2 regions of the Clostridium sp. LIBA-8841 genome follow, and region 1 is predicted to be linked to the other one. Evidence: a T-box and tRNA genes for the amino acid it is inferred to sense, from the RefSeq annotation. Region 1 holds a T-box; the other holds one or more tRNA genes.
What was found. The T-box of region 1 lies ahead of argS (arginine--tRNA ligase). A T-box ahead of a tRNA ligase gene usually reads a tRNA of that ligase, here a tRNA-Arg.
Positions count from the first base shown of each region.

Region 2: it has a tRNA-Arg gene. The T-box ahead of argS (arginine--tRNA ligase) is inferred to sense a tRNA for this amino acid. The anticodon was not compared.

Region 1 covers NZ_CM173488.1:2,694,747-2,704,723, forward strand. The annotation lists gene AC2A4K_RS11665 (FeoA family protein) at 48-266, shown strand; gene feoB (ferrous iron transport protein B) at 303-2,066, shown strand; gene AC2A4K_RS11675 (FeoB-associated Cys-rich membrane protein) at 2,080-2,229, shown strand; gene argS (arginine--tRNA ligase) at 2,275-3,972, opposite strand; T-box leader at 4,077-4,278, opposite strand; gene AC2A4K_RS11685 (Ppx/GppA phosphatase family protein) at 4,451-5,959, shown strand; gene AC2A4K_RS11690 (CapA family protein) at 5,993-7,207, opposite strand; gene AC2A4K_RS11695 (site-2 protease family protein) at 7,360-7,983, opposite strand; gene AC2A4K_RS11700 (PhoH family protein) at 8,190-9,569, opposite strand; gene AC2A4K_RS11705 (3'-5' exonuclease) at 9,776-9,977, shown strand, end outside.
Region 2 covers NZ_CM173488.1:3,438,828-3,448,804, reverse strand. The annotation lists gene AC2A4K_RS15300 (GDSL-type esterase/lipase family protein) at 1-2,345, shown strand, start outside; gene AC2A4K_RS15295 (HNH endonuclease signature motif containing protein) at 2,411-2,815, opposite strand; gene AC2A4K_RS15290 (hypothetical protein) at 3,007-3,699, shown strand; tRNA gene AC2A4K_RS15285 (tRNA-Arg) at 3,801-3,877, shown strand; tRNA gene AC2A4K_RS15280 (tRNA-Gln) at 3,881-3,955, shown strand; tRNA gene AC2A4K_RS15275 (tRNA-Gly) at 4,026-4,099, shown strand; tRNA gene AC2A4K_RS15270 (tRNA-Lys) at 4,144-4,219, shown strand; gene AC2A4K_RS15265 (pyridoxamine kinase) at 4,354-5,196, shown strand; SAM riboswitch class I at 5,273-5,437, shown strand; gene AC2A4K_RS15260 (Na+/H+ antiporter NhaC family protein) at 5,539-6,852, shown strand; gene ispF (2-C-methyl-D-erythritol 2,4-cyclodiphosphate synthase) at 6,987-7,457, opposite strand; gene AC2A4K_RS15250 (class D sortase) at 7,855-8,508, shown strand; gene AC2A4K_RS15245 (anti-sigma factor domain-containing protein) at 8,569-9,582, shown strand; gene rluF (23S rRNA pseudouridine(2604) synthase RluF) at 9,603-9,977, shown strand, end outside.

The sequences.
Region 1 (9,977 bases):
AATTTAAATGAATTTGATAATGATTTTCATTTAGTGAGGTGCTTAAGATGAGTATATATGATTTAAAAATCGGACAAGCCGGTGTTATAGATAAAATTTGTGGACATGACGGTCTGGCTAAAAGACTTCTTGCTTTAGGATGCATTGAAGGAACAGAAATAAAATTAAAAAGAATAGCTCCTTTAGGAGACCCATTAATAGTAAACTTAAGAGGTTTTGATTTAGCTATTAGAAAAAAAGATGCTAAAAATATAATCTTAAAATAATAAATAAAATAGAATAATTTAATAGGAGGAAAACTAATGACAACAATAGCTTTACTCGGTAATCCTAACGTTGGTAAAACTACTCTATTCAATGCCTTAACAGGCTCTAACCAACACGTAGGAAACTGGCCAGGTGTTACAGTTGATAAAAAGGAAGGGTTTCTCAACTCTAACAAAATAGTTGATTTACCTGGTATCTATGCTTTAGATACATTTTCAAACGAGGAAAAGGTATCTAAAAAATTCTTAGAGTCTGGAGAGGTTGACCTTATACTAAATATAGTTGACGCTTCTAACTTAGATAGAAACCTATATCTAACTATGCAACTTAAAGAATTTAAGAAGCCAATAGTATTGCTTCTTAACATGAACGATATAGCCGAGAAAAAGGGAATTAAGATTAATCCAAAAAAATTAGAAAAAGCTTTTAACCTTAAAGTAATTCCTATAACAGCATCTAAAAAAGAAGGCTTAGATGAAGTTAAAGAATTCATAAATAAAGGCAATTTTGATAAATACTTAGACAAAAATACTTACTCATTTAAGGATGAGGCTAATACTTATAAATTTATTGAGGAAAAATTATCAGACTGTTTTAATAGGTCTAATAATTCTTCAACAAACCTAACAGACAAATTAGATAAAATATTTTTAAACCCATGGCTTGCATACCCATTATTTATAGTACTTATGATTTTTGTATTCCAATTTACATTCTCATGGGTTGGACAACCTATTTCAGATGCTTTAGATGGCTTTTTAAGTGATACTTTCATGCCATACTTAAGTAATCTTTTATCAGGTACAGCTCCATGGTTCCAATCATTACTTGTTGATGGTATTGTAGCAGGTGTAGGTGGAATCATAGTATTATTACCAATAATATTAGCATTATTTTTATGCATATCAATATTAGAAGATAGTGGATATATGGCTAGAGTTGCTTTCCTAATGGATAAGTTCATGAGAAAAATAGGACTTTCTGGAAAGGCTTTTCTTCCTATGATAACAGGATTCGGATGTACAGTTCCTGCTATTATGTCAGCTAGAACTTTAGAAAGTGAAAAGGATAGAAAACTTACTGCTCTTTTAGCACCATTTATGTCATGTAATGCTAGATTACCTGTATATGTAATATTCGCTGGATTATTCTTCCCAGAAAATGCATCTTTAGTTGTTGCTTCTTTATATATACTAGGTATAATCGTTGCTTTCATATTAGGCTTAGTGTTTAAAAATACTTTATTCAAGAAAGATGAAGAACCTTTTATTATAGAACTTCCTGAATATAAAGTACCAGAAATTAAATCTGTATTAGGTCAACTTTGGGATAAATCAAAGAATTTCCTAAAAAAAGCTGGAACTATTATATTTGCAATGAGTGTTGTTATTTGGTTCCTTCAAAGTTTCAACTTCAGTGGAATGGTTGAAGATATAACTCATAGTTTCTTATATAATATAGGTTCATTTATAGCTCCTATATTCGCTCCATTAGGATTTGGAGATTGGCAAGCTTCAGTTTCATTATTAACTGGTTTAATGGCTAAAGAAACTATAATTTCAACAATGGAAGTTATTTATAAAGGTGACTTAGTTCATATGTTACCACAATTCTTTACAGCTATTTCATCTTACTCATTTATGGTATTTGTATTACTTTACACACCATGTATAAGTGTTGTAGGTGTTATGAAGAAAGAATATGGTGGTAAATTCACAATTTTATCAGTAATATTCCAATTTGTAGTTGCTTGGGTAAGTGCCTTCATAATTTATCATATTGGTCTATTAATATTCTAAAGAAGGTGTTTTTATGGAAATTTTTATTACAGCCTTAATAGTATTAGCTGTGGTTGTTATACTATATAAAAACTTTAAAAAGTCATCAAAAGGACAATGTAGCGGTTGCAGCAAATGTGCTTCTAAAGGAAGTTGTCCTAGTAAAAAAAATAAAAAAAAATAAAAAAATAACCAATTCCAAAAGGAATTGGTTATTTTTTATTATAAACTACATTTTTTCAACTACATTTATTCCTATTAAGAATAAAGCATTCTTAATAACTTGTGCAGTAGCTTTTATAAGAGCAAGTCTAGCAGCTTTTAAACCTTCATCTTCTACATTTAATACTGTATGATTATTGTAGAACTTATTGAAAGCCTTAGCTACTTCTATTGAATATCTTGTTACAACAGAAGGCTCTAATTTATCTATTCCTAATATTATAGCTTTTTGTAATCCTTCTAATGTTTTAGCTAATTCAAACTCTTCTTTTGAAGTTAATTTTGTGAAGTCTGGCTCAGCTGTTATATTTTGCTCTTCGGCCTTTCTTAATATACTCTTAGCTCTTGCATATGAGTATTGAACATAAGGACCAGTTTCTCCTTCAAAGCTTAACATCTCTTTCCAATCGAAAACTATATCTCTTTCTCTTGAGTTCTTTAAGTAAGTGAATATTATTGCACCTATACCTATTTTCTTAGCTGCTTCTTCTTTATTTTCTAATGAAGGATTCTTTTCTTCTATAGTTTCTCTAGTTTTATCTATAGCTTCACTTAAAAGATCTTCAAGTAAAACTACATTACCTTTTCTTGTTGAAAGTTTTCTATCTGCAAACTTAACTAATCCAAATGGAATGTGTACGCAGTTTTTAGCCCATTCATTTCCTGCTAATTCTAATGTTTTAAATACTTGATTAAAGTGTAATATTTGGTCTTTACCAACTACATATATACATTTATCAAAGTCATAAGTGTTATGTCTGTACATAGCCGCTGCTAAGTCTCTTGTTGCATATATTGATGCTCCATCTGATTTAACAACTATACAAGGTGGCATATTGTACTCATCTAACATTACAACCTTAGCGCCATTACTTTCAGTTAATATATTAGCTTTTTCTAACTCTTCTACTACTACATCCATCTTGTCATTGTAGAAACTTTCTCCAGCCCAAGAATCAAAGTCTACCCCTAACATACCGTATATTTTATTAAACTCTTTTAATGATAAGTCTTTAAATCTTTCCCATAAAGCTACAGCTTCTGCATCTCCGTCTTCAAGCTTCTTGAAGTACATTCTTCCTTCGTCCTCAAGCTCTGGATTATTTTCAGCCTCATCATGGAATTTAACGTATATTCTTAAAAGTTCAGTTATTGGAGCCTCTTCTAAAGCCTCTTCATTACCCCATCTTTTATAAGCTGATATTAATTTACCAAATTGAGTTCCCCAGTCTCCTAAGTGGTTTATTCTTATTGGGTTATATCCTTCAAAGTTTAACATTCTATATAATGAATGTCCTATAGCTGTTGTGAATAAGTGTCCAACATGGAAAGGCTTAGCTATGTTAGGTGATGAATACTCAACAACAACATTTTTTCCCTCTCCTATTTTAGAAGAACCGTAGTTATCTCCCTCTTCTAAAACTTTATTTATTACATTCTTTGAGAAAGCCACTTTATCAACAAAGAAGTTTAAGTAAGGTCCTAAGCACTCTACTCTTTCAAATCCCTCTTTGTTTATTTTTTCAGCTAACTCAGCTGCTATCATGTTAGGAGCTTTTCTCATAACCTTAGCTAATTGGAAACAAGGAAATGCAAAATCCCCCATTTCAGGCTTAGGTGGTATTTCTATAAGCTTTTCTATATTCTCTAACTCTAAATCAACATGCTCTTTAATTCTTTCTGCAACCAACTTTTTGTAATCCATAATTATCCTCCTTATTTATATGCTAATTTTAAAAACACATTATATAGTGACATTATTGCCAAAATATAAATTTATTTACAATATAAAAAACCGCCTCTTTGAAACAAAGAGACGGATATATCCGCGGTACCACTCTAATTGGTTAAAAACCCACCTTATAATTTAACGCATAAGCGACATTTTAATAATGAAATACTAAAATGCAATCTCAGAGGCTCTCTTCATCCATACTATTCTATAAGGCTTACACCATCCCTTACTCGCTTAAGAAATCATAAAGACTACTCTTCTCTTCACAGACTTTTTATATTATCTTTTCTTAATTATTATATTATTTTACCTTAAATACTGTCAATATCCTCTTTTATTTATTATTAATAAAGTTTTATTTTAAAATACCCATTGAAAACTTCTTTGAAATTCTATAGTATCAGTATTATAATCAAATTATATTTTAAACAAGTAGAGGGGAAAAGAAATGGATAGAATAGGAGTAATAGATATCGGTTCTAACTCTGTAAGATTAACGCTTGCTGAGGTTGAGAATTCTGGATATTTTAGAATAATCGATGAATTAAAAGAACATATAAGACTTGGTTCTGATTTATTCGCTTGTTCTGTTTTGGACGAAGAAAAAATTAAACTTACAATTTCATCTATAAAAGCTTTTAAATCTATGTGCATCTCTTGTGGAGCATCTAAAATCATACTTATAGGTGTTGAAAGCATAAGACAATTAGATGAAAGAATTAATCTTAAAGAAATAATAAAAAAAGAACTTGGGTTAGATCTTAGAATTTTATCTAACGAAGAAGAGATTCATTATAATTTTTTAGGAGTTAAAAACTCTCTTTATATAAATAATTCTCTTCTTTTAGATATAAACGGAAACAATACCCATGTTTGTTGGTTAAAAGATAATAATATATATAAAGAAGTTACTCTTCCTTTTGGATATGTAACATTAACATCAATGTTCCAATTAAATGATATGATTTCCTATGAGAATAATACTAACTGTGTTAAGTATATAAAAGAACATCTTGAAAAAGTAGATTGGCTTGAATCTAATAAATTTGATTCAGTTATAGGTGTTGGGGGTTCTTTTAGAAATCTAGGAAAAATGGATAGACGTAGAAAAAGATATCCCATTGATATAGTTCATAATTATGTTCTTTATGATTATGATGTTGAGGAAATGTTCCACTTACTAAAAAGTAAAAATCTTCGTCAAAGGAAAAAGGTTGAAGGACTTTCTCCAGCAAGGGCTGATGTTATAGTTGCTTCTACAAATTTAATAAAAGAAGTTTTAAGCTTTACTAGTACTAATGAGGTAATAATCTGCGGTCGTGGTCTTAGAGAAGGACTTATATATGAATATATGACAAATACATTCCATAATGATGATGATATTTTAGATGTGAGTTTAAAAGGAATTATGGACACTTTAAATATAAACATTCCTCATGCTAAAAATGTATGCAAACTCTCATTTTCATTATTTGAAGGTTTAAAACCACTTCATCATTTAGGTGATGAGTTTAAAAACATACTAAAAACTGCTTCACTACTTCACGACTGTGGTATAAGCATAAGATATTATGATCACCATGTTCATTCATTCTATGTTATTTTAAGCTCCCACATAAATGGATTAACACATAAAGAAATTTTATTAAGTGCCTTATGTGCTGCTTACCATAGAAATAATTCTTATCAAGCACCACTTGCAAAATATTCTACTATAATAAACAGACTTGATTTAAAGCATGTTGAATATTTAGGAGTTATTCTTAAACTTGCTGAGGGATTAGATAGAGGATTAACTGGCCATGTAAAAAATCTTGATGTAATAATTGATGAAGATACAGTTACATTAAAACTTTATTCTGACTATGATTTAGAGTTAGAAATACGTCAAGCAAAGAGAAGTGCTAAAGCATTCTCAGAAATTTACAATAAGGATTTAATTATCGAAAAAGCATAATAAAAGTCTACAGGAGAATATCTCCTGTAGACTTTACTTTTCTATTATACTTCTGGTTGATTCTAGAGATTTATTTAATTCATTTATAATACTTTTATCTAAGTCTTTACCTTCTTCACTATTTAATGTCTCTTCTACAGGTAATATATAATAATCAGACTTTTTATTTTCTTTTTGAATTTTATAAACCCAAGTTGGAGTATATCCCCATTCTTCTATTTCTACTCCCTTTCTAGTCTTATCTAAAGTTAAATTTAGTATAATCCCATCTGCTGTTCTTCTCTCTCCCATTGTTTCTTCTCTTTGATTTGAAATAAAGTTCCCTAAAGAATAAGCTACTAGTGTCTTATGACCATCTTCCCTCTCAATTTCATTTATAGGCTGTATAACATGAGGATTGCTTCCTAGTATTAAATCAACCCCATACTCATTTAAAGCCTCAGCTATTTGAATTTGATACTTGCTAGGTTCACTATTATATTCGATTCCCCAATGCATACCAAAAACTATAAAATCTGCTCCTTCATTCTTCATTTTCTCTATTAAAACTTTCATTTCCTCTAATCTCTCATCTAATTTATTATAATTAAAAGTGTTTAGAGTGCTATTTTCAGAAATTTTATTACCATTTAACTCTCCTTCTTTACTTTCATAAGTGTAGGATGTAAATGCTATTTTTATTCCCTTTACTTTTTTAATAATATATTTTTTATTTCCGATAGAACTCATTAACTCATCTATTTTTTCTCCTGTTCTAATAGCCCCATCTTCTCCCTTATCTAAAGAATGATCAGTTGCTACATTTATAACATCAAAGCCTGTCTCTCCCAAAGCTGTTATCATTGAATCTGGTCCATTATAAGAAGGATATCCTGAATACCCCTTTTCTTCGCCACTATAAGTTCCTTCTATAGTTCCATAGGATATATCACTCTTTTCAATAAAACTCTTTATATACTTAAAATTATCCGTAAAATCATAGATTTTATTTTCCTCATTGTATGCTGACCATATTTGCTCATCATGTAATATTATATCTCCTACTGCACTTATTTTCACTTTTCTTCCCAAAGTAAATAAATTAAAAAATCTCTTTTTATCCTTTTCCTTTGTAACCTCTTTTTCCTCAATACCAGCTCCCTTTGTGGTTACAATATTGTTGGTTATGATATTATTAGCTATTAAAACAGAACAAACAATAACTAGAGAGGATAATATTATTTTCATTGCTTTAGACATTCTTATCATATTCTCACCCCTCTATATATTACCATATTTTTACATTTTATTTCAATTATCTTTATATAAAAAAATTAGATTAGATTCAGCTAATTTATTTCGAAGAATAAAACTGCCTATCTAATCTAATTCTCTTTAATATATTAATTTTAATTCTTAAATTACATTATTATTCCGACTAGAGAATATATGAAAGCCATAACCATTTGTGATGGAATAGCTAGTATATATCTTCCAAGTAATATTATAGCTATAAGTATAATACTATAATATTCATATACTACACCAGATAACTTATAAAATAGTCTTGGTTTAAGATCTTCTAAAATTCTAAAACAATCAAGACCTGGTAACGGTAATATGTTGAATACAAAAAAGTTAACATTTAATACAACTATATACTGTAATATTAAAAATATTATCTGAGATAAATCTCCTCTTATTCCAAAAAATCTAAGATATAGAACTGTAAGTATTACTCCAACTATAGCCACTACTAAGTTTGAAAGCCAAGCTGCCACATTAACTTTTATAGCATCTTTCTTAGGATTTTTAAAAGCATATTTATTTATCTCTACAGATTTACTCCATCCAAAACCAACAAAAGCCATCATTAAAGCTCCTAAAATATCAATATGCTTTAATGGGTCTAAAGTCAATTCTCCTTTAAATCTCGGTGTTTTATCCCCTAATTTATCTGCCATTTTGGCACGAGTATATTCTTTAACTGAAAAGGCTATTAATATTGCCGGAATGCTAAGCAATGCGTTTAATATAAATTGCATAATTAAGACCTCCTTATTTTGTATTTTAAATTATACCATAAATTTCTTTATTTTATTATGTAGTAAACTTAATAATTTATTAATTTTAGATTCTCTTTTAAGTTAATATTAGTTTTTGTTCTTTATTTAAAATATAACCTAATTTTAAAGCACGCAAAATAGAGGGTTCCTATCTTTTTCATAAATAAAGAACCCTCTTAAATCAACTATAATCTCTTAGCTGCTTCGTAAGCTAATTCACTTCTCTCACACTCATCATACTTCAAAGTAACTTGATAGCAAAGATGACTCCCCTTCATTTTTTCTGAAGCATAACACAATCCATTACTTCTTGAATCTAAAAATGCTTGGTCTATTTGCTCAGGATCACCAACCAATATTATCTTTGATCCTTCTCCTGCTCTTGTTATAATAGCCTTGACTTGCTTTGGTGTTAAGTTTTGAGCTTCATCTATTATAATCCAGTTCTTTATTATGCTTCTACCTCTCAAATAGGCAACAGCTTCCGTTGTTATTATCTTTCTCTCGAAAAGTTCTTCTATCTTATCATTTAACTCTCTTTCATTAGAATATCTTTCCTTCTCATCTGAATCTATTAAAATTTCTAGGTTATCATATATAGGTCTCATAAATGGAGCTATTTTTTCCTGTTCAGTTCCTGGTAAATATCCTATGTCTTCATCCATTGTTACATTTGGTCTACATACTAAAATCCTTCTATATTGTCCACTTTCCTCTTCTAATATTTTTTGTAATCCAACAGCTAAAGAAAATAATGTCTTAGCAGTACCTGCAGGTCCCTTTATAATTACTAAAGGAGCTTTTTTAGCATCAATACTTAAACACTCTAACATAAACTTTTGCCCAACATTTCTAGGACTTATTCCCATAATATTATTGCTGTCCTTATAAATTAAAGGTCTAACAACTTTCCCATCAAATCTTCCTAAGGCAGTCTGTTTATCATTATCATTACAATGTATTATTAAGAACTGATTAACCTCTAGTTCTGGTTCTACATATTTTTTATTTCCCTCATCATAAAATGTTAAATCTTTTTTTTCTATTACTTTATTTTTAAAGAATTTACTTAAAACTTCAGAACTTGTGTAAACTTCCATCCTTCCACTATACTGTTCTTCAAACTCAGGTACTACAACTTCATAAAAGTCTTCTGATTTTATGCTAACTGTATCAGCCTTTATTCTTTCAAATATATCCTTAGTTATTAAACAAACATCTTCTCCCGCTTCTTTTAAGGCCTTACATATTTGTATTATTCTATTATCAGGTTTACTTATATTCCATGCTTCTGGTATTTCAGTATTATAAAAATTAGTTACTACTTTAAGTTTCCCTCCTCCAGGTAAATCAACACCTTCACTTAGAGAACCCTCTAATCTTAGCTTATCTAACTCTCTAGCAACATTCCTTGCATTTGCTCCCAAATCATTGTTCATTTTCTTTATATTGTCTAATTCCTCTAGAACTACTTCTGGAATAATAACATTATTATCATGAAAAGAATATATAGCTCCTGGTGAATATAACAATACATTGGTATCTAATATATAAGTTTTCTTCAAAATAATCACTCCTTTAGAATAATACAGCCATAATAAGCAAACTTGATTTTCATTTGTTTATATATTAATATTTAAGAATACTCAATATAATTCTTAAATATTGATATTTTATAAGTAAAATTTATAAATTATAAATTTGATTTAATTAATAAGAATTTTAGTTTATACTATTATATAGACATTAAGCATATGGGAGGCTTTACATAATGAAATTACTTTTTTTTGATACAGAAACTACAGGAGTCAAACCCGGAAGCATATGCCAGCTTAGTTATATTCTTGTAGATACTTCAACTAAACCTCAAACAACAATAGGTAAAAATGTTTTCTTTACAGTTGACGAAATGGAACCAGAGGCTGAAAGAATTCACGGCTTTTCTTTAGAAAAATTATATGAATTAAGTGAAG
Region 2 (9,977 bases), 740 kb from region 1:
AAGAGTTAATTAAAATGCTAAAAGGAGATAAGGATTTAAACGTAGTATTTACTGGAGATAGTATAACTCATGGCCCATTGCATACAAAAGGATACAGAAGTTACTCAGAACATTTTAGTGAAAGATTAAAAGGAGAAAGTATAAATAGAGTTACTAAAGAGGATAGTATGGTTTTTAATACTGGGGTTTCTAGTGCCACCACTAGAAATATAATAAACGGATTCGATACTTGGGTTAGTTTATATAATCCAGATATAGTCTTTATAATGATTGGTATGAATGATTCATCTAATCAAATGGTTCCTTTAGATGAATATAAAAGAAATGTAAGAGAGCTTGTTGATAGAGTAAGAGAAGGAGGAGCTATACCAGTTCTTCAGACAAGTAACACAATAAGAATGTCTTCTAATAGAGAGAGTCTTCCACTTTATATGGATGCTGTTAGAGAGATTTCAAGAGATAAAAATGTTACCTTAATAGATCATTATAAACATTGGGAAGATTTAGAGAAAGAAAATCCTAATATTAAAAATGAATTTTTGAATGATTCAATTCATCCAAATGAAAAAGGACATTTAGAAATGGTTAAGCTTATTTTTAAGGAACTAGAAATTTTTGAGGATGATAGTTATACCTGTAATTTAAATTATCCAATAAAAATAGAAAATGATTTTGGAAGGAGTGTAGATACAACATATTACCCTAAATATGAAGGCATAGAAGGAAAAGAAAGTTTAATCAATTATAATCTAGATAAGAAATTTAATGATGATTTTATAGACAAGTCAGAAGATTTGAATAAGGTCAGTAATTTAGGAAAAGGAACTATAGTCTCTAGGTTTAAAGTTGAGAATAATAGAAATGCTCAAACTATTTTAAGTCTTTCTGATTCTAGAGATGATGCTAGTAATGTTACTTTAGCTATAAATAATGGAAGTATTCACTTTTCAGCAAGAGAAAATGGGGTTTTCAAAAGTAATATAACTACCTCAAGAGGAGGTTATAATGATGGAATGTGGCATACAGTTGCAGTAGATGTAAGTGAAAGTGGAACTAAAATATATGTTGATGGAGAAATGATTCACAGTGATTCAAATAAAGGATTTTTTAATACTGTAACAGAAGCAAATACCTTAAATGTAGGAAGAAATTTAGATTATAAAACTTCTGGTGAATGGTTCTATTATGGGGATATATCTTATATAGATGTATATGATAATAATTTGTCTGAAGAGGAATTGATTAAATCAACTAAGGAGAATTTAAATGAAAACTTAGTTGATATTATAAAGATAATAAATGAAAATGAAAAAGTCTCTTGGGTATTTTTGGGTGATGATGATACTACTGGAAAAGGAGATACTTTTGGTTACAAGAATTATGTAGAGTATTTGGAAGAAAGAGTACGTTGGGAGTTAAATGGTGGAAGTATGGCTAAAAGAGAAAAGTTTATGGTGAACTCCGCTGTAGAAGATGCTAATTCTGAATATTTATTAAGTAATTTTGATAATTTAGCCACTAAATATAATCCTAAAGCTACTTTTATTATGATTGGAGGCAATGAAAACATTACTCCTGAAGAATTTAAAGCCAATTTAATTTCAATAGTTAATAGAACTGAGGAAATAGGAGCCGTACCAGTTTTACAAACACCAATTAAGAATGAAAAGAATATAGAGGATTATGTGCAAGTTATAAGGGAAGTAGCTAAAGAGGAAGAAGTATTATTAATAGATCACTATGAGTATTGGAGAAAATTAAATGAAAATCAAGAATGGCTTGGAGAATCTTGGCTCTTAGAGGGGAATCCAAATCATAGGGGACATCTAGAAATTGCTAAGAAAATTTTAAAGGATTTAAGAATATATAATTATAATAGTTTAACTTGTAGTTTTTCATTAGATACACCAGGTGATGCTATATTTGAAGAAGTTAGAGAACAGTTAGATTCTATTATAAATGAATATAAAATATTAAGTGATAATGTCAAAGAAGGATATGAAGTTGGAGAGTATATCTACGGTGCTAAAAGACTTTTAAATGATGCTTTAATTAAGGCAGAAGAATGTTTAAATACAGGTGCTGTAGGAAAAATGAAAGAAAATATAGGAGCTCTTCAAGATGCTAAAGTTATATTTGATTCATTAGAGATAAATGAATTAACGGGAGATTTAAATGATGATGGTTTCTTAAATATAGGTGATTTATCATTAGTCTCAATGAATTTTGGAAAAAATTCAAACTCTGAAGGATGGAGTGAAATAGAAATTTATGATTTAAATAAAGATAAGGTTATAGATAAATTCGAAATAGAGTTTATTTCTTTAAGAATATTAAATAATTAGAGAAATAAAAAAATAAGGCTGTATCAAAACCTAAAATTAAATTAATAGTTTTGATACAGCACATTTTATATACAACTTATTGCTTTTTGCAACATGAAATCTTCTATATATTCTTCTGAATAAACTTTTCTGCCCATGAGATTAAATATTAATTCATCTCTAGAATATCCTTCTTTATAACGCTTTAGGTTCTTAGTTAATTTTTTTAAGGAACCTGGTGTAAGCCCTAGCATAGTTTTTATATCATTACCGGTATAAAAACTTTTTATAAAAAGCTCATTAAGTTTATTCTGCATTTCAAGTTTATAATTTAAATCTACAAACTTATCTCTATGTGGACCATTTTTAGAACGGTGATGTTTCTTACATAAATATTTATAATTTAGTTTGAAATCTAGACCACCTTCTGCTCTATGAACTATGTGATGAACATCAGCGTAATCACCACAAATCTCACAACAATAAGACATATAATCCTCCTTAATTTTGATATACCCATTTATAGTAATAAAATAGCATAAAAAAATAGTTTAATCAATATAAGCGAGCTTTTTTAAATAGATATGAGGGTATATAAAGAAATTTAGGATTTTTTACACTTTGATGTTAAAAAAAGTTAGCAATATAATTAAATTATAAAATATATAAAGGGGGTTTTAAGATGCGTAACTTATTTCGTCAAAGATTAAAAAAAGAAGAAAATCCCGAGAAGTATTGGGGTGAATTAATAAGAAAAAATGAAACCCTAAAAGGAAGAATGTTCAAAGATGAACCTATAACTAAAGACACAAAATATCTACATTATGTAATATTTAATAGACATGTTGGATTCCAAAATGTTTGGGTAATGGTACCTGATTTTAATAGCCTCATACAGTTTATACAATATGTCTTTATGCCAGAGGCTTATTATAAATGGGTTGAAGGAAAAAGAAAATTAGTAACACAAATTCCATCAAATGATGTAGAAAAAATTATCTCTATAGTAAAGAGTAAAGCAACAGAAGAAGATAGAGAGAAAATGAAAAATGATATTTTAGCATTAAGAAAGTTAAATGGATTTAATGCTGAAAATGGAATGAGAAAATTAAAAATATTCTGTAGTAGATTTAATAACAATTGGATTGGAGATAAAGATGAGTTTTTATACTTAAAAGTCTTCAATAATGCTGAAGAATTAGGTAAGTTTGTTGTTGAAACTAACTTACAAACTGATTGTGAAGATTGTTATGAAAAAACTATAGGAATGACTACAGAAGAATGGTATAGAGTTTGTAAAAATGCTGATAAAAATAAAGAGGATGGAGAAAAATTTAAAACTGTGTTATTTAAGTACTTGGAAGATATTGTTTAAAATTAAATTCGCTTAGTATTAATAAAAATATAAAATAAATTCAAAAAAATGTTGACAATTTTTAAATGATTATGTATAATAATTTTTGTTGATTCAAGTTTGTATCTTTAGCTCAGCTGGATAGAGCAACGGCCTTCTAAGCCGTGGGTCAGGGGTTCGAATCCCTTAAGGTACACCATGTTGGGATATCGCCAAGCGGTAAGGCAACGGACTTTGACTCCGTCATTCGCAGGTTCAAATCCTGCTATCCCAGCCATTTTTTTGAATAATAAATCAAAAAATACTTGACAACATGTTAATATTATGTTAACATATAAACATACCAAGCGGGTGTAGTTCAATGGTAGAACACCAGCCTTCCAAGCTGGATACCCGGGTTCGATTCCCGGTACCCGCTCCATTTTTTAAGGTTTTACTGTAAAATTCTCTTAAAAAATGCAATATGCACCATTAGCTCAGTTGGTAGAGCACCTGACTCTTAATCAGGGAGTCCAGGGTTCGAATCCCTGATGGTGCACCAAGCATCGCTTACTAAGGCGATGCTTTTTTTATTTTAAAATATATCGGTACATTTGATATAAGAAAAATTAATTAATATAATACTGTGTAATGAGAAATATATATTTTAGAGCGGATTTTTGAAGGGAGATAAAAATGAAATCTATGAATAAAATTGCTGCTATACATGATATTTCATGTTATGGAAGAGCAGCTTTAGCGACAATAATTCCTATATTATCTTCAATGGGTAATCAAGTATGTCCACTTCCAACTGCGGTTTTATCAACACATACAGATGGATTTGGAAAACCTGCAATTAGAGATTTAAGTGATTTTATATATGAAACTAAGGAGCATTGGAAAAAGCTTAACTTAGGTTTTCAATGTATTTATAGTGGATATTTAGCAGATCCTAATCAAGTTAAATTTGTAGAGGACTTTATAAAAGAATTTAAAGAAGAAGATACTTTAGTTGTTATAGATCCAGTTATGGCTGATAATGGTAAGCTATATGATGGCATGAGTGAAAAAATGATTGAAGAGATGAGAGTTTTGATTAAGAATGCTGATATAATAACTCCTAATATTACAGAAGCTACTTTACTTTTAGGAAAAGACTATAAAGAAAACTTAACTGAAGAGGAGATTAAGGAGTATTTAATTTCCTTGGGAAACTTAGGACCTAAAATAAGTATAATAACAAGTGTACCAAGTTCAAAGGGAAATGAATATATTGATACTGTGCTGTATGATAAACAGGAAAAGATGTTCTACAATTATTCTCATAAAAAAATAAATGCATTTTATTGTGGAACTGGAGATGCCTTTGCATCCTTGTTAATAGGATGGATACTAAGAGGCGAATGTGATGAAAAAGCTTTAGAAAAAGCATGCAACTTTATAGCAGAGGCAATAGAATATAGTGAAAAATTTGATTATCCACCTAATGAAGGAATATTGCTTGAAAGTTTGTTATATAAATTAGTAAGTAAATAAATTATTAAAAACAATATAAATTAAATTGACAAAGTAATTTTGGCGTGTTAGTATTAAAAAAAATAAAATTTAATAAATCTTATCAAGAGAGGTGGAGGGACTGGCCCTGTGAAACCCAGCAACCGGTAATTCTTTGCGGTTAAAACAATACTGATTTTAAAATAATAAAAGTCAGTAATAATTTCATGTGCAAAGATTTATAGCGGTGCTAAATCCTGCGGTAGAAACTGAGAGATAAGAAAGAGAATCTGTAAGAATAATAACTTCTATCCTGGGATAGAAGTTTTTTTATTTTGTAGGATAAATAAGATAGGTTTATTAAATAGATTAGGAGGAGAGAAAATGAAAGAAGGAAAGTTTTCAGCATTATTACCATTAATAATTTTTGTATCAATCTATTTAGGAACTTCAATAGTAATGAAAGATTTCTACTCGGTTTCTATTTTAGTTCCTGGGATAATAGCCGCATTAGTCGGAATATTTATGAACAGAAAAAGAGGGATTGAGAAGAACATAGAGATATTCTGTAAGGGAGCAGGAAATAGCAATATAATCTTAATGTGTTTAATTTTTATATTAGCAGGTGCTTTCGCAGAAGTGGCTAAAAACATGGGAGCAGTAGAATCAACAGTAAACTTAGGTTTAACAATATTACCTAAAAACATATTAATAGCAGGAATATTTATAATATCATCATTTATAGCTATATCATTAGGAACATCAATGGGAACAATAGCTGCCATAGTACCAATAGCTATGGGAATTGCAGAAAAAACTAATATAGCATTACCTCTTATAGTTGGGGCAGTAGTAGGTGGAGCTATGTTTGGAGACAACCTATCAATGATTTCTGATACAACAATAGCAGCAACAAAAACTCAAGGTTGTGAAATGAGAGATAAATTTAGAATAAACTTTAAGGTTATATTACCATCAGCTATTTTAGTAATTATATTATATACATTCTTAGGAAGTGGTTCTAATGCTTCTGTAGGACAATATGACTATAATTTAATAAAAGTTATTCCATACCTAGGAATTTTAATAGCAGCATTAATGGGGGGAAATGTAATTGCTATATTATCAGGTGGAATAATTTTAGCTGGAGGAATCGGATTCTTTACTGGGGCTATGGATTTAAAAGCATTCTTTGATTCTATATCAGCTGGAGTTGCTGGAATGAGTGAACTTATATTAATTTCAATAATAATTGGAGGAATTGTTGAGATTATAAAAGAAAATGGCGGTATAGATTATGTATTAAATTTAGTTACTAAAAGAATCAATGGCAAAAGAGGGGCTGAATTTGGTATTGGATTATTAGTAAGTTTAATTGATGCATGTACTGCAAATAACACAATTGCTATTGTTACAGTTGGACCTTTAGCAAAGGATATTTCAAATAAATATAATTTAGATTCAAAGAGAGTTGCAGGAATATTAGATATGTTTTCTTGTGCAGTTCAGGGAATAATCCCATATGGAGCACAGTTAATGTCAGCAGCAGCTTTAACAGGATTAAGTTCATTTGAAATAATGAAATTCTTATTTTATCCATATTTAATGGGAATAAGTGCAATAATATTTATAGCATTTTTCCAAAAGAAAGAGAATACTGAAACAAGTGAAGAATTAGATGTTGCAGTAACTCAATAAACTATAAAAAGCAATAAGCACTAAAAAGGGGATTTTAGATATCGGATTTAAAGAAATGTAGTATAAAGTTGGATTTTATAAGTTATAAAAAGAGTATATACCTTCCAATGTTAAGGAAGTTATATACTCTTTTTTTATTTCATTAAAAGACAGATACTTTGAGAAGAAATTCCTTTACCTGAGCCAGTAAAGCCAAGACCCTCTTCAGTTGTTGCTTTAACATTTATTTGGTCTAAATTTATATTTAACGCTTTTGCTATATTTTCTCTCATTGTAGGTATATGAGGAGCCATTTTAGGTTTCTGAGCTATTATTGTTGCATCTATATTGGATATTTTATAGTTATTTTTATATATAAGTTCACCAACGAATTCAAGAAGCCTTATGCTATCTGCCCCTTTATATTTAGGATCAGTATCTGGGAAATGCTTACCTATATCACCTAAAGCTGCAGCACCTAAAAGCGAATCCATTATTGCATGTAATAAAACATCAGCATCTGAGTGACCTAAAAGTCCTTTTTCATAAGGAATTTTAACTCCTCCTAAAATTAAATCTCTATTCTCAACTAATTTATGAACATCATATCCCATTCCGATTCTCATTTTTATCACCTCTTAAAAATATTTATCATTATGGTGAGAGCCACCATAATTTCTATGGTTTCATTATATATAATTATTATTATGTTATCAAAGAGTATTAATCTTTATTATAATTTAGCAAAGATTAAAAATAAATTTGTAACATAAAGAGTGTAATATATAATTAAAATATAAATAAATTAAAGAATTCAAATTTATGAAAAAGATGTATTTACTGTATAAAATTTTATATAGATATGATATATGCTATGGTATAATAAATTGAGATTTAATTAAAGAAAATAGTGCTATTGCTTTTAAATATTTAAATTTATATAAAAGTAGTTATTTTAAAGCTTAAATTAGTAGATAGCATTATAATAAAAGGGAAAATTAAATAGAAAGGGTGCATTGAGAAGTGTGGGGAAAAATTAAAAATGTTTTAGGGATTTTTTTAATTGTTGCAGGGGTATCTCTTATTGGGATAACAATTTGGATGAAGTATGATACTTATAAACAACAACAAGCGGTTTTGGAGAGTTTTAAGAATCTAACTTTTGATGTTCCAGAAGGTGAAAATTCAAATGGTGAGGCAACTTTTGAAGAAGAGAATGATGGTAATAACAAAGTTGAAGGTAGTGAAACTAAAGAGAGTAAGAAACCAGAAAAGGCACAACTTGAAGAAGGAAATGGAATTGGTATTTTAAATATTCCAAAGATAGACTTAGAAATTGGTATAATAGAAGGCGTTAGATATGAAGATATCAAGTATGTAGTAGGTCACTTTCCAGGAGCACCTATGCCAGGAGAAAAAGGGAACTTTGCTATAGCTGGACATAGACAGTCATATTTTGGAGAGGCTTTTAAAGACATTGATAAACTTGAAAATGGGGACAAGGTTAATGTTACTTATAATGGAAAAGAATATACTTATGAAGTAACAGATATGTATGAGGTTACTCCAAGTCAAACAGAAGCTTTAGAGCCTACTAAAGATGCAACAATGACTTTAGTTACATGTACTATGGATGCTAAAAATAGAGTAATAGTAAAAGGAAAGTTAGTGGAATAAGACTGGGTTTTTGCCTTAGTCTTATTTTTTGTAAAATATATATAAAGGAGTGTAGCTTAATTGAGTGAGGTAACTTTTAGAAAAGATAAATATATGTTTTCTACTAGAAATATAAAGAAGAATCTAGATAAGAATATCTTAAAAAAAGAAATAAGTACTTTTATAAAAGAACTTAGAAAATTTAAAGTTAATATAAAAAATCTTTCTAATGAATCTTTTAATCTTGAAGAAAGAAATTTAATTCTTAATATAGCATATTTTTTAGTTGATGAGGAAGTTCTCTTAAGAAAAATATTGAATAGAAGAGAGTTGCCTACAAAAGTTATAGCTAAAAAAACAGGCTTTAGTAATGAAAAGATAATCAATTGGTCAAACTATATAATTGCTTATATAGTTTTATTATACAATGCAAATTATACAAATTTAGCAATGTATCTAAATATAAACTTTAAGGATTTAGAAAGCCTTGCAGTTATAAAAGGAACTAAGGGAGAAGAGACTGTTTATAAAGGATTAGTTATGTTAGAAGGGAAAAATAGTACCATAATATTAACTAAGGAAGGCCAATTTATAAGAATAAAAACAAGATGTGAAAATAAAGTTGGAGAGGAACTGTCCGGTAAGGAAAAGAAAACTTTAAGACATTATAGAAAGATAATAATCAGTGTTGTTTTAATTGCCTTTGTTCTTATAGGTGGATTTACATTTATTTATAAGCAACAAGAAACTACCATATTAATTCAAGGAACATCCAAAGTCAAAATTGGATTAAATAGATTTAATAGAATAGTCTATAGTTATTCACCAACAGAAAAGGGAAATATATTAGTAACAGAGTTAAAGTTAAATAATGATAAATTTGAAGATGGAATGATTAATATATTAAAAGGCTTTGAGGAGCAGGATATGATACCATCAAATAGAATTGTTAGTATTTATATAACTGGAAAAATGGTGGATACTATAGATTTAAATAATATCACAGCTTATGTTGATAGTGTAAACAAGGATGATAATGCAAATAATAATTTTAGAATAAAGATAAATAATTCAGGGTATGAAAAGAAAAATTAATAAGAAAGGGATTATTTATAGTGAGAAAAGTATCAAGGAATAACAACAGAAGAGAAAAAAGTTTTTCTAATAAAAAAAAGCATAGAAATGAAGAGAAAAAAATTAATAATCCAACAAAACAAAAAATAGCAAAGAAGGCTTCAGAAAAAGATATAGTTATATCAAATAAAAATGAAGTTAGAGATGAAGTTAGATTAAATAAATACATAAGTGAAACAGGATTTTGTTCTAGAAGGGAAGCAGATAAGCTTATAGAACAAAGAAGAGTCAAAATAGATGGAGTTGTTGCAACAACAGGAATGAAAGTTTCAAAAGGACAGAGTGTATCTATTGATGGTAAATCATTGAAGGTTGAAAATGAACTTGTTTATATAGCTTTAAATAAACCTGTTGGA